Regions from separate parts of the Rhizobium sp. BK312 genome, predicted to be linked through region 1. Evidence: predicted binding sites of a transcription regulator. Region 1 holds the regulator's gene; the other holds the start of a gene.
What was found. Region 1 encodes PhoB, which activates phosphate uptake and scavenging genes when phosphate is short. Its sites were predicted from a motif close to TGTCATNNANCTGTCAT; they were not measured.

Region 1 (3,781 bases):
CATTATCGCCACACGCTCGGCGTTGCGGGCCGTGCCGCCGTCGATCCGCAGCGCAGCGCTCGGTCTTGGCGCATCGCGCATGCAGATGGTCTTCCATCACGTGTTGCCGCTTGCGATGCCCGGCATTCTGACAGGCACGATCCTGGGGCTTGCGCACGCGCTTGGCGAGACTGCGCCGCTGCTTCTAATCGGCATGGTCGCCTTCGTCGCCAACTATCCGGCATCGCCGCTCGATCCTTCGACGGCGCTGCCGGTGCAGATCTACATGTGGGCGAGCGAAGCCGAGCGGGCCTTTGTAGAAAGGACGTCCGGCGCCATCATCGTGCTTCTCTTCTTCCTCGTCGCGATGAACATCGGCGCCATCCTGCTGCGCCGCCGCTTCGAGCGGCGCTGGTAAGGGAGGGCGCACGAAATGAACATGATGACGGAAGCCGCCAGCGAAAAAGCATTGTCCAGGAAGATGATGACGATCCCCTACAAGATGATCGGCCAGGACGTTTCTGTGTTCTACGGCGACAAGCGGGCGCTCTTCGACGTCAATCTGAAGATCCGCGCCAATACCGTCACGGCTTTGATCGGCCCTTCCGGTTGCGGCAAGTCCACCTTCCTGCGCTGCCTCAACCGCATGAACGATACGATCGAGACCTGCCGGGTCACCGGCAAGATCACGCTCGACGATCAGGATGTCTACGACGACAGCATCGACGTGGTGGAGTTGCGCGCCCGCGTCGGCATGGTCTTCCAGAAGCCCAACCCATTTCCGAAGTCCATCTATGAGAACGTCGCCTACGGCCCGCGCATCCATGGCCTGCATCGCTCAAAGGCCGATCTCGAGCATATCGTCGAGAGCAGTCTTCAGAAGGCCGGTCTCTGGGGCGAGGTCAAGGATCGGCTCCATGATGCCGGCACGAGCCTATCGGGCGGTCAGCAGCAGCGTCTGTGCATCGCCCGCGCCGTCGCGGTCAGCCCGGAGGTCATCCTGATGGACGAGCCATGCTCGGCGCTTGATCCGATCGCAACCGCCAAGGTCGAGGATCTCATCCACGAACTGCGGGAGAATTTCACCATCGTCATCGTGACGCATTCCATGCAGCAGGCAGCCCGCGTCTCGCAGCGTACCGCAATGTTCCATCTCGGCCACCTGGTCGAGGAGAACGACACCGATAAGATGTTCACCAATCCCGACGATTTCCGCACGCAGGATTACATCATGGGCCGTTTTGGTTGATGATATCAGGCGCGCGGCTCATTTCACACAGTTCACCTTGAGGATAGAAAAATGGTCTCCACTCACATTCTCTCTGCCTATGACGAAGACCTGAAGTTCCTGACGCGCCGCATTGCTGAAATGGGCGGCCTGGCAGAGCAGATGGTTAGCGACAGCGTACGCGCGCTGGTCAACAGCGACGCTGCCCTGGCCCAGAAGGTCATCTCCGACGACGTCGTTCTCGACCATGCCGAGCGCGAAGTCGGCGACAAGGCGATCGTTACCATCGCCCGCCGTCAGCCGATGGCGGCGGATCTGCGTGAAATCATGGGCTCGATCCGCATCGCATCCGATCTGGAGCGCGTCGGCGATCTCGGCAAGAACACCGCAAAGCGCGTCATCGCCGTCCAGGGCACCGGTGTCCCGCGCCGTCTCGCCCGCGGCATCGAGCATCTCTCCGAACTGGCGCTGAGCCAGCTCAAGGAAGTTCTGGATGTCTACGCGACCCGCTCGCCGGACAAGGCCGTGTCGATCCGCGAACGCGACGAGGAAATCGACGCCATGTACACCTCGCTCTTTCGCGAGATGCTGACCTACATGATGGAAGATCCGCGCAACATCACCACCTGCACGCATCTTCTTTTCTGCGCCAAGAACATTGAGCGCATCGGCGACCATGCCACCAACATCGCCGAGACGATCTATTACATGGCGACGGGCGCGCAGCCGGAAGGCGAGCGCCCGAAGGACGATACCGCCAATACCGTCGGCGCAGTGACCGAATAATCCGAAAGCGAAGAAAGGAGACCATAGGCGCATGGTTCCGAGAGTTGCTGTTGTAGAAGACGAGGAAGCGCTCAGCGTTCTGCTGCGCTACAATCTTGAGGCCGAAGGCTTCGAGGTCGACACGATCCTCAGAGGCGATGAGGCCGAGCTGCGTCTCCAGGAGCGCATCCCCGATCTCCTGATCCTCGACTGGATGCTCCCCGGCGTATCGGGCATCGAGCTCTGCCGCCGGCTGCGTATGCGGCCGGAGACGGAGCGCCTGCCGATCATCATGCTGACGGCCCGCGGCGAGGAAAGCGAGCGCGTGCGCGGGCTTTCGACCGGCGCGGACGATTATGTCGTCAAGCCGTTCTCGACGCCGGAGCTGATGGCTCGCGTCAAGGCGATGCTGCGGCGTGCCCGCCCGGAGGTTCTCTCCACGGTGCTGCGCTGCGGCGATATCGAGCTGGATCGCGAAACCCATCGCGTCCACCGCAAGAGCCGCGAAGTGCGGCTGGGGCCGACGGAATTCCGCCTGCTGGAGTTCCTGATGTCCTCGCCGGGCCGCGTCTTCTCGCGTTCGCAGCTGCTCGACGGCGTATGGGGTCACGATATCTACGTCGACGAACGCACGGTCGACGTCCATGTCGGCCGCCTGCGCAAGGCGCTCAATTTCTCCAATATGCAGGATGTCATTCGCACCGTTCGCGGCGCGGGCTATTCCATGGAGGCCTGAGCGGGGATACCCGATCAGGCATCAACATAGCGGCGGAAACAGAAAACGGGCCTCAAGGGCCCGTTTCTTTATCTCAGTCATCAAGCCTCTCAGCCACGCGGCTGGGCCGGCCTACGCCGTTCATGCACCGGCTGGTAGGCCAGGCGCTGATGGTAGGTGCAGTAAGGCGATGAATCTGGGCTCTCATTGCCGCAGAAATGGAAATCGTCCTTCAGCGGATCGCCGACCGGCCACTTGCAGGTGCGCTCCGTCAGTTCCGTCAGGCCGAGGCGGCGGGAGATCGGAACGACGACGTTCGATGCCGGGCGATATTGGATTTCGTTGACGGAATCGATCTCGATCTCTTCCTTCAGCATGGTTGCGCCCTGCTGGCGGGCAACCACCGTGCGGGTAGCAACGCGCGATCCGTAGGTCGCAGCGCGAGGTGCCGCTGCGCTGCGCTTCGGCGTGCGCGCTGCGGTTGTCGTGCCGCCCGCCTTCGCTCGGCCGGGGAGGTTCAGGCGATGTACCTTGCCGATAACGGCATTACGGCTCACGCCACCGAGCTGCGCAGCGATCTGGCTGGCGCTCAATCCTTCGGACCATAGCTTTTTCAGCTTCTCGACGCGTTCGTCTGTCCAATTCATGCCCTGTCTCCGCTGTCGCGTTTCCGATGGCAGAATCCCTCACCATTGCCTCGCATGGTATCGAGGCGCGAAACGCTCTAAAATTGTGGTGACTAGTTCCGCCGCATGCAGTCTAGCAATTGGTTTTTAACCTAGTGTGAGGCTGACTCCGTGACAAGAGTCGCGGGAATCTTGAGGAATCGATTTCGAGGTTTTCCCCAACTTGCTGTCCGGGCGTGGCATTTCTGCCATAGGCGCCGCCCGACGCATCTCTTTTGCCGGCAAGCCTTTTCTCGCACCTGCTAAAACGGCAGTTTTGTTGACATCGCGGTGCAAAACATCAATAGTGCCCGAGCCGCCGCAAGGCGGCATTTTTGATTTTTTCGGACCCGTTTCATCAAATGGAAGCGATCGGTCCTTAAAGTTGTGATCAGGAGATATGGCCATGGCCGAGACCACGCCGCTTTA
Region 2 (3,781 bases), on a different contig from region 1:
CTTGGCGGCATCATGCTTCTTGCGGCTGGCCCTGCGACGGATCTTCCCGGTCTTCGAGGACCAGCCCGGCTCTTCGTTCTCGACTTCGTCTATGACACGCCCCGTTTTTGCAGATTCCGGTCGTTCCTCGAGAATATCGGCAGCGCCTTCCGGGCGGGCCGCCTCGTCTTCGCCTTTGATCAACAGCCAGTTTTCCCGCTTCTCACGTGGCTTCCCCGCCATGCGGATCAGATGCCACCGGCCGCCGAGTTTCTTTCCGTGGAGCTCGAATTCGAGATGTCCCTTCGCAAGGCCCTTATGGGGATCGCCAAGCGGCGTCCAAGAGCCCTTGTCCCAGACGATGACGGTCCCGCCGCCATATTCGCCCTTGGGGATCGTGCCTTCGAAATTACCATACTCCAGCGGGTGATCTTCGGTCTGCACCGCCAGCCGCTTTTCGCCGGCTATCAGGCTCGGCCCCTTAGTCACGGCCCAGCTCTTCAAAACCCCGTCCAATTCGAGGCGAAAATCATAGTGGAGCCGGCGCGCATCGTGTTTCTGAATGACGTAGCTGTTGCCGGATACCGCGATCTTTTTTCTGCCGGCTCGCCCTCTCGGCTCGGTGGTCTTGCTGAAATCGCGTTTGCGGTTGTAGGTCTCCAATGCCATCGTCAGCTCGCCTTGCGTTGCGGCCGCGAAGAAGACTTCGTTCGCGATTTGGCCGTCTTGCGGGAGGCCGCGCCCGATTTCCTAGCGGGTTCATTTGCGCTTGCCTTACCTTGGCCACTCATGCCGGCACTCTGGCGTAGAGCCTCCATGAGATCGGTCACCTTGGCGACCTTTGCCGGCTTGCGTTGCGGGATCTTCTTGCCCTCGATCTTGGCCTTTACGAGCTCCGCAAGCGCTGCTTCATAGCGGTCGTCGAATTCGCTCGGATCGAATTTGCCTTTCTTGGTGGTGATGATGTGCTTGGCGAGATCGAGCATTTCGCCTTTGATTTTCATATCGGGCACATCCTCGAAGGCTTCTTTTGCCGAGCGAACCTCGTAGTCGAAATTCAATACCGTCGCGATCAGCCCTTTGCCGTGGGCACGGATCATGACGGTTCGCAGGCGGCGAAACAGAACGGTTTGGGCAATGGCAGCGACCTGCTTCTTGCGCATTCCGTCGCGGATCAATGCGAATGCCTCTTCGCTCGCAGGAGTGGAAGGGGCGAGATAATATGGACGGTCGAAATAGACGTCATCAATGTCGTCGCATGCCATGAAGGCCTTTATCTGCAAGACCTTGTCGCTTTCCGGCACCGCCGCGGCGATTTCCTCAGGCTCAAGAACGATGTAATCATCCTTGTTGAGTTCGTAGCCTTTGACCTGATCCTCGCGCGACACCGGTTTCCCGCTCGCAGCATCTATGAATTCCCGTCGGACGCGATTGCCGGTTGCTCGGTTCAGCGTGTGAAAGGAAATCCGCTCGGAAGTGGAAACTGCCGTATAGAGCGCAACAGCGCAGCCGACCTCCCCGAACTTCAGATATCCTTTCCATTGCGCACGCGCACTCATCAGCGGACTCCATGTCGACGACAGGAAACAAACGGGACCTGGCGGTCATTGTTCCCTGTTGTCCTTGTTTTGTTGGGGAAGCCGACAGAAGCGCATGGCGATTTTGACCCGCTCTATATACGGTTCTTACCTATCGCCCAGGTCTGGGTGTGGCACCTCTATCGGCATCCCAACTCTTGCGAGACTGTCGAAGACCGTGGTTTCGCGGGCACATCGGCTTTTCATGGTGGCCTCCATCATTTATGACGGATTTATGACAACACACGTTCGGAGCGCCGAGAGTGAATTGGTTCCGTAAATTGATGCCCCGGGAAGATCGCTTTTTCGATCTGTTCGGCCGGCATTCCCGTACAATCGTCAGCGCCGCGGAAGCCCTGAACGAACTGCTGAGCGGCAAAGATACCGAGCAGCACTGCAAACGCATCGTCGAACTCGAGAACGAGGCCGATGACATCACGCGCAAAGTTTTGCTTGCGGTACGGCGCAGCTTCATCACGCCTTTTGACCGTGGCGATATCAAGGATCTCATCATGTCAATGGACGACGCGATCGACATGATGCACAAGACGGTCAAGACAATCCGCCTGTTCGAGCAGGATAGCTTCGATTCCGGCATGCAGGAAATGGGCGGCGCGATCGTTCAGGCGGCAAAACTGGTGGCTGATGCAATTCCTCTTCTCGATCGCATGAGCGCCAATTCCTCCCGCCTCAGCGCGCTCACCGAAGAAATTGTTGATGTCGAAGAGCGTTCTGATGAACTCCATGAGCAGGGCCTGAAGGATCTCTTTCGCCGCCATGGCGCAACGAACCCGATGGCCTATATCATTGGCAGCGAGATTTATGGCGAGCTGGAGAAGGTCGTCGACCGGTTCGAAGATGTCGCCAATGAAATCAGCGGCATTGTGATCGAGAACGTCTGATGGAGGCCACCCTCGCTTTTCCGCTGCTGGCGGGTCTCATCGCGGTGGCCTTGTTCTTCGACTTTTTGAACGGACTGCACGATGCCGCCAATTCTATTGCGACCATCGTCTCGACCAGGGTCCTGCGGCCGCAATATGCCGTGCTGTGGGCTGCATTCTTCAATTTTATCGCCTTCCTGTTCTTTGGGCTTCACGTTGCCGAAACCCTCGGCACCGGCATCATCGATCCCAATATCGTTACGCCGCAGGTCATCTTCGCTGCCCTGATGGGGGCGATCGTCTGGAACATCGTGACCTGGGTATTCGGCATTCCATCAAGTTCATCACATGCACTGGTCGGTGGCCTCGTCGGCGCCGGCCTGGCTAAAATCGGCATGGGCGCCATTGTTTGGTCGGGCTTGCTGAAGACGGCCGGCGCCATCGTCATGTCTCCCTTATTGGGCTTCGTTCTCGCGCTTTTCCTCGTGCTGTGCGTGACTTGGATATTCATTCGCCAGACGCCCTTCGCCGTCGATAGCACCTTCCGTGTGCTGCAATTTGTCTCCGCCTCCCTCTATTCCCTTGGTCATGGCGGAAACGACGCTCAGAAGACGATGGGGATCATCGCCGTTCTGCTCTATTCGCAGGGGCATACCGGAGCGGAGTTCCATGTCCCCCTCTGGGTCGTATTGTCCTGTCAGTCCGCGATGGCGCTCGGGACGCTGTTTGGCGGCTGGCGGATCGTGCATACGATGGGTTCGAAGATCACGAGGCTCAATCCAATGCAGGGTTTCTGTGCCGAGACGGGCGGTGCTTTGACATTGTTTGCCGCGACATGGCTCGGCATCCCGGTCTCGACGACCCATACGATCACGGGCGCTATCATCGGTGTCGGCGCTGCCCGGCGCGTCTCCGCAGTTCGCTGGGGATTGGCGGGCAATATTGTCATCGCATGGGTAATAACCCTTCCGGCTGCGGCTGCTATCTCTGCACTCACCTATTGGATGACGAATTGGGTCGGATAGAACTGTGCCTTCAGGATTGAAGACATCTTAAGCACGAATATTCTATAAATTTAGTAGAAAAAGAACGACCTGTCTTTCTGAGGCCGGAGGGTCACGCTAGCATTCTGTCCAAATCCGATGAAGGAAACCATAGGACATCGATATGCCGACCGAATTCATCAGCGTCACTTTTCCGAATGCCTCGACCGAGCTCAATCCTCTGGAAAACCCCGCGCTCGACCCGCAATTCCTAGAGCGCTATGCCCGTTCGCTCGATGATTATGGCTTCAACTATACCCTTATTCCCTACGACAGCGCCTCCTTCGATCCCTTTACCATC

Region 2: the regulator PhoB is predicted to act here: its motif matches at 1,781-1,797, upstream of FHT85_RS27985 (DUF47 family protein).

What each region holds. Positions count from the first base shown of each region.
Region 1 covers NZ_JACHZP010000005.1:430,056-433,836, forward strand. The annotation lists gene pstA (phosphate ABC transporter permease PstA) at 1-397, shown strand, start outside; gene pstB (phosphate ABC transporter ATP-binding protein PstB) at 413-1,228, shown strand; gene phoU (phosphate signaling complex protein PhoU) at 1,280-1,993, shown strand; gene phoB (phosphate regulon transcriptional regulator PhoB) at 2,025-2,708, shown strand; gene FHT85_RS17015 (GcrA family cell cycle regulator) at 2,798-3,334, opposite strand; gene FHT85_RS17020 (aspartate aminotransferase family protein) at 3,759-3,781, shown strand, end outside.
Region 2 covers NZ_JACHZP010000013.1:85,149-88,929, forward strand. The annotation lists gene ligD (DNA ligase D) at 1-648, opposite strand, end outside; gene FHT85_RS27980 (Ku protein) at 651-1,538, opposite strand; gene FHT85_RS27985 (DUF47 family protein) at 1,841-2,458, shown strand; gene FHT85_RS27990 (inorganic phosphate transporter) at 2,458-3,462, shown strand; gene FHT85_RS27995 (LLM class flavin-dependent oxidoreductase) at 3,605-3,781, shown strand, end outside.